DNA from 2 places in the Wukongibacter baidiensis genome. Region 2 is predicted to be linked to the other one. Evidence: a T-box and tRNA genes for the amino acid it is inferred to sense, from the RefSeq annotation. Region 2 holds a T-box; the other holds one or more tRNA genes.
The links. A T-box is a leader RNA that pairs with one kind of tRNA and senses whether it is charged. The one in region 2 lies ahead of metG (methionine--tRNA ligase), so its partner is inferred to be a tRNA-Met.

Region 1 (3,426 bases), 710 kb from region 2:
CCATTATCCCATTATATGTACTATAGAAATAATTATCCCAACAGCTTCTTTTCATACTGCAGTTTGCACATATGGAGTTAGCTATATCATTGATAAGGTTTGTAACTTCATTATTTTCAATAATCTTTTCCTTCTCGGATATTTTAGAATATGTCACAGCTAGCTCTGAAAACGCTGTTGCATACTCCCTCAATTGCTTATTAGTAAACTTTTTAATTCTTTCGCTGTACAACCTATCCATTTCAATGGTATTTATTTTAGAGTTAATGATTTTAGCCATATAACCAGATAAGGCCTTCGGAGTTACAATGAAAATAGCAAAGGAAATCAATATTTCCTCTAATTGTATAATTGTCTCAGTTGATCCATTAACATAAAAGGTTAATATAGAATTACCTAATATCATTCCTAAAGCAGATGCTGTCTTGCCCATATCTTTAAAGATTCCTGCCAACAACCCTGAGAAAGCATATATTCCTATTATAATCGGAGCTCCTGTTATGGTCATGCTGGTTATAACTCCAATAGTTACCCCTACAGCTGCTCCTATGGACGCTCCTCCATTATAGGCAAAAAATAGGGTCAATAACATTCCAATAATATTTTTTAGTGAGAATCCAAATACATTTACCTCTGATAATCCAAGTACGGCGACTGCTGCTACAATGGCAATACAAATAACTTCTTCATTAGATAATACCTTCCTGTTTGAGTTATTGGTAAGCGCAGGAACGGCATAGGATAAAATATATGTAAAAACAAATACCACAATTGCTTCAAATCCAATCATAAACAAATCATATAAATAAAAATCAGTAAAAAATACGTACCCGGCTCCTGCTAGAAATGTAATTATTGCTGTTAAAAAAGCTAATTTAAACATATTAAAGTTCAGCCCTCTAATGCCAGTCATAAATAGGAGCGCGATAGATCCCAATATAAACATATACTTATATTGATCAGGCCCAGTTGTCATTATTCCAAGTAAAACAATTACTCCTAATCCAATATTCCTTTTGTCCTTTATTATCATTATTGAGAAAAATGCTACTCCAAAGGGCATTAGCCCTTCGAGAATTGAGGCTCGTCCTAACAAAAAAGCTATTAGTGCTAAAAAGATAAAATGTCTATTTATTATATGGGTAGCTTGTCCATATTTTCGACCTACCTTTTTTAAATTTCCAGTATTTAATTTTAACATAATAAAAACACCCCCTGTTAATAAGAATTATAACAATAGGTGTCTAAAATATTTGTCAAGATGACTCTAGATATTCCAAAAACTTTAAGACATTTTATATCAGCGATAGACAAAATCAAGTGTATGCTTTTATAAATTTTATTTTCGACATCATATTTCCTAGGAAATAATAGAAGAAAGACGATTGAAGTCATTTTATCAGTAGAAAGTTATAGGTATAGCTTTTTAACGTAAAAGAAAAAGACACGGTTTTCTTTTCCGTGTCTTTTTCTTAATGGAGCTGATGATGGGACTCGAACCCGCAGCCTGCTGATTACAAGTCAGCTGCTCTACCAATTGAGCTACACCAGCATAATGGCGATCCAGAAGGGACTCGAACCCTCGACCTCTAGCGTGACAGGCTAGCGTTCTAGCCAACTGAACTACTGGACCGTATTAAAAGTTTGATTATTTGCCTCTAGGCAAATAATTTGGTGGGCGCAACAGGACTTGAACCTGTGACCCCCTGCTTGTAAGGCAGGTGCTCTCCCAGCTGAGCTATGCGCCCTTAATTAGATTAAGATGCCTGGAGCATGCTAGGATTTGATCATTATCTCCAGTTTTAATTTGTGGTAGCGGCGAGTGGACTCGAACCACCGACCTTTCGGGTATGAACCGAACGCTCTAGCCAACTAAGCTACGCCGCCACAATGGTGCCGGGGACCGGAATCGAACCGGTACGGTCTTTAAGGACCGCAGGATTTTAAGTCCTGTGCGTCTGCCAGTTCCGCCACCCCGGCGGGATATTTTTTATCAGCGACAAGTAATATAATACAACATTTTTTACCCTTTGTCAATAAAAGACTACATATTTTTTTATCCATATATAGGAATATCCTGTCTCGGCTATTTCTTGTTTATATTTTCTTTCTCCCAATAAATATAGCCTTCAAGGTTATCAAAGTCACTGATTCTTATTTTCTCGATATTTAATGCTGTAAGTATTTCATATAAAATTTTACTTCCAGCCAAAATAATATCAGCACGCTTCGGTTGCAGTCCTTTAAACTTTCTACGCTCATCATTATCGCAGAGCTTAAAACGATCAACCATATTACTTATTTCTTCAATTGTTAGATTATAGTTATGGACTTTCTCTCTATCATAAATTTCTAGGCTTTGAGCTATTGCTGCCAAGGATGTAGCTGTACCGCCTATCCCTGCAACCTCTTTTATTTCAAATTTCTGTAAGTCTCCAACTATTTCATCTATTATTCTTCTTATATCATCTGCTAAACTATCCATTTCAATATCAGAAATAGGATCGGTGTCTATATGCTTATCTGTCATTCTAACAGCTCCAACATTTAAGCTCTTGGAGAATCTTATACCCTTACTATCTCCAAATACAAACTCGGTACTTCCCCCACCAATATCTATAACTAATACATTATCTACCTGTTCATCTATTCCATTAATAACTCCTATAAATCCTAATTCAGCCTCTCTTTCACCACTAATCACTTCAATATCTAAGCCTAGCTCATCTTTAGCTCTTTTTAGAAAGACTTCTCTATTTACAGCATCCCTAACGGCACTAGTTGCGATTATCTTAATGTCATCTATTCCATTGCATGAAGCCTTGTCTTTAAATTTCTTAAGTGCGGCGATACTTCTCTCTATAGCCTCTTTAGATAATGTCTTTGTTCTGTCTACCCCTTCACCTATTCTGGTCATTTCAAGGATTTTTTCATTCTCAATTATATATCCATTTTCAAGCTTTGCAGTAAGCATTCTTATAGAGTTTGTCCCAATGTCAATGACACAACATTTTTCCATAATATTTACTTCTCCTTTACGGCTTGTTTACATATATAAAACCGGGAAAAAATTCCCGGTATTATCTATTAATTATTCACCACTTCTATTAAAGCCATTGCCTCTTCTGTTGCTGGCACTCTTCTTCATGGTTTTCAACTTTTCATCGCTGTCTTTCATAAACTTTGACAGCATATCTTCAAAGCCACCGCCTTGCATCTTTGAACCATGTGATTTCGAACCATGTGATCTAGATCCGTAAGGCTTAGATCCTCCTTGTGGTCTAGACCCGTAAGGTTTAGATCCATAGGATTTAGATCCTTGTGGTTTAGATCCATAGTTTCTTGAGCCTTGATCATTTTGTGGCTTGTTATATTTTGGTCTTCCTTCATTCTTCTGATATTCAGGTTTTCTTTCTGCTTTCTTTA
Region 2 (3,426 bases):
ATAATACGTAGCAAATTATAAACCTTATAAAACTGTGGATAACTATATACTTAAACCCAGACTATTCATGAATAATCTGGGTTTAATAATATAGGCCTATATGATTTTACGGATTTATTTAACTCCAACTATTTTTTTAAATTTATCGATATCTATTTTAGGAGATATAGGATATCTCTTTAATTTCAACATGTTATCTCCTGGTTTTACTGTCCCAGAACGTGTAGTGAATGCCATTTTAATGCCTAGAGACTCTAGTATTCTAAAGGTCTCTCTATTGTATTGACCATAAGGGTATGCAAGCGAAGTTGTATTTAGCAATTCCTTTGATTTTTTAAGATCATCGTAAACAATTTCTTTAGGTTGTACCACTACAAAGCTTTTCTTATTATCTTTTAACTTATGTAAGTCATGGGTATGGCTTGCGTATTCAAATACTTTTTCCATTTCTTTCATCTCTGACCAGCTTAAGTATTGTAAAGCATTTGGGTTAAAAGTAGTTGTTTTATCTTCCATTAAAGAAGTAATTAAGAAAATAGATGCTTTGAAGTTATATTTTTTTAGAATGGGATATGCATATGTATAGTTACTTTTATATCCGTCATCAAATGTTATTAAGATACTATTCTTTTTAAGCTTTATCTCGCCATTTAAAAATTTTTCTAGCTCATTAAGAGTGATGGTATTGAAGTTATGATCATGTAAAAGCTTCATATGCTCTTCAAAGGCTTCAACCGATAAAACAGAAGCATTATCTTTGTATGGATTTTCATCGCTCTTTAAAAGATGGTGATACATTAAAATAGGAACTTTTTTTGTATATTCAGCATCTTCTTCATTGGCATCTAAAGCATATAGTGTTATTAAACTTGAAGAAATAATTAATAAAGCAAAAAAAATAATGAAATACTTCTTTGTAAATTTTTTCATGTAATAGTCCCCCTGTTATGAAAATTAATAGTAAGTATAAAATGGATATATAGTAAAATATACCACGAAATGTAGCAAATTGTAAATTGATATCGAAAAATCGAGAATAAAATATATATTTTCATCCAAATAAAAAAGCTATTAAGATGGATTCATATTATCTAAGAAGAGAATAAGCAAATAATTCATACAATATGCCTTGACAAAATATGTATAGTTCTATATATTTTATAGTATAATATAGGCATTACAAAATCATATTAAATGTAATGATGGGAAGAGTAAGTATATAGTTTTGGTCTTAGAGAGCCGGGGAAGGTGAAAGCCGGTACTAAAAAGTATACTGAAGATGGCCCCTGAACTATCTGATTGAAATTTAGATATACAACTTTATGTTTAGTGGATATCTACAGTAGATCAGGTCGGGTTTGCATCCGTTAAAAATGCAAGGTGATGACTAGTCACTTACCGAGTTCATTGTGGTAACATAATGATGAAATAGGGTGGTAGCGCGAGATATCCTCGTCCCTTTGTTAGGGACGGGGTTTTTATTTTTGGCCAAAATAAAACAGGAAAGCTTAAGCTAAAATATGCCTTTTGTTAGGGCGATCTGGATATCCAACATTAAAATATTTGATATTTAAGAAGGGAAGAGATAATATGAGTATATTTATTGGTGGGGCTTGGCCTTATGCTAATGGTTCCCTACATGTTGGACATATTGCTGGGCTAATAGCAGGAGATGTATTGGCTAGATATTTTAGATTAAAAGGGGAAGACGTACTGTATGTATCAGGGAGTGACTGTCATGGAACTCCTATATCAATCCGTGCAAAACAAGAAAATGTGACCCCAGAAGATATAGCAACTCGATATCATGATGAATTTAAATATTGCTTTGAAAAATTAGGTTTTTCCTATGATTTATACAGTAGAACAGATAATCAGTTTCATAGACAAGTAGTTCAACAAGTGTTTATAGAACTATTTAATAAAGGATACATTTATAAGAAATCCATAGAGCAAGTGTACTGTGAAGAATGCAGTCAATTTTTACCCGATAGATATGTTGAGGGTGATTGTCCAAACTGTGGAGAAGAAGCTAGAGGAGATCAATGTGACCATTGTGGAAGTATATTGAATCCCGATGAGTTAAATAACAAGAAATGTAAATTATGCGGTAGTGAGCCGAAACAAAGAGAGACAGAGCATTTTTATTTCACTCTATCTAAATTTCAAAGTGAACTTGAAAACTATTTAGATAGTAGTGAAAATTGGAGAGAAAATGCAGTTAAGTTTACCAAAAGATATTTAGACGAGGGATTGAAGGATAGAGCTGCAACAAGGGACTTGGATTTAGGTATTGATGTTCCTCTTAAGGGATTTGAAGACAAAAAGATCTACGTATGGATAGAAGCAGTTTGCGGATATCTATCTGCCAGCAAAGAGTGGGCAAATGATAATAATAAGGACTGGGAGAAGTTTTGGAAAGGAAAAGTTACCTCTTATTATGTACATGGCAAAGATAATATTCCATTTCATACATTAATATGGCCGGCCTTATTATTGGGCATTGAAGATTTACATTTGCCTGATAAAATTATATCTAGTGAGTATCTAACGCTAGAAGGGAAAAAGTTTTCTACCAGTAGAAATTGGGCAGTATGGGTTCCATATATAATAGAAAATTATGACTCTGACTCTATAAGATATTTTTTAACTATTAATGGCCCTGAAAAGAGGGATGCAGATTTTTCATGGAGAGAGTTTATTAATAGTCATAATGGAGAATTGTTGGGGGCCTTTGGAAACTTTGTAAATAGAACCTTGGTGTTTATCAATAAATCATTTGGAGGAAAGGTTCCTGAAGGTATTATGGATGAAAAAATACAAGAAGAACTTAATGATCTATATGATTTGGTAGGAGAAAAAATAGAGCATGGAGAATTAAGAAGTGCTTTAGAGAGTGTTTTTGCATTTATTAGGAATGCCAATAAATATTTTGATATACAAAAACCCTGGATACAAGTGAAGGAAGATACTAATGGTTGCAACAATACACTATATACATGTGTTCAGATTATCGCTAACCTTTCAAATTTATTATATCCATTCGTACCATTTGCTTGTGAAAAGATTAAGGGATTTTTAGATATTGATGAATATTGCTGGAACAATGTCTTGGTGCCTAAGCGCGCTAATGTAAATGATGTAGAAGTTTTATTTGAAAGAATTGATAAGAAAAGAATAGAAGAAGAGATTGAAAAACTAGGAAGATAGAGTAGATTAATATTATAAACAGAGTAAGAAATGATTATTAATATGAGATATAGGTGAAACTATAACCTAAATATAGATAATATCAGTATATTATGTGTAATTTTCAACTATAGAGATTTCTAAGTAAATCTTAATTACAAGGAGGAGTAAAAATGAGTAAAGGAAGATACTATATCACAACCCCTATATATTATCCAAGCTCAAAGCTTCATATAG

Region 1: it encodes a tRNA-Met, which carries the amino acid that the T-box ahead of metG (methionine--tRNA ligase) is inferred to sense. The anticodon was not compared.

The regions. Positions count from the first base shown of each region.
Region 1 covers NZ_CP138202.1:3,101,198-3,104,623, forward strand. Annotated here, with positions in the region: gene spoIIE (stage II sporulation protein E) at 1-1,201, opposite strand, end outside; tRNA gene R9X47_RS14095 (tRNA-Thr) at 1,477-1,552, opposite strand; tRNA gene R9X47_RS14100 (tRNA-Asp) at 1,557-1,633, opposite strand; tRNA gene R9X47_RS14105 (tRNA-Val) at 1,673-1,748, opposite strand; tRNA gene R9X47_RS14110 (tRNA-Met) at 1,811-1,887, opposite strand; tRNA gene R9X47_RS14115 (tRNA-Leu) at 1,892-1,980, opposite strand; gene R9X47_RS14120 (Ppx/GppA phosphatase family protein) at 2,087-3,019, opposite strand; gene R9X47_RS14125 (S1 RNA-binding domain-containing protein) at 3,092-3,426, opposite strand, start outside.
Region 2 covers NZ_CP138202.1:3,808,737-3,812,162, forward strand. Annotated here, with positions in the region: gene R9X47_RS17210 (polysaccharide deacetylase family protein) at 115-930, opposite strand; T-box leader at 1,191-1,463, shown strand; gene metG (methionine--tRNA ligase) at 1,591-3,210, shown strand; gene metG (methionine--tRNA ligase) at 3,363-3,426, shown strand, end outside.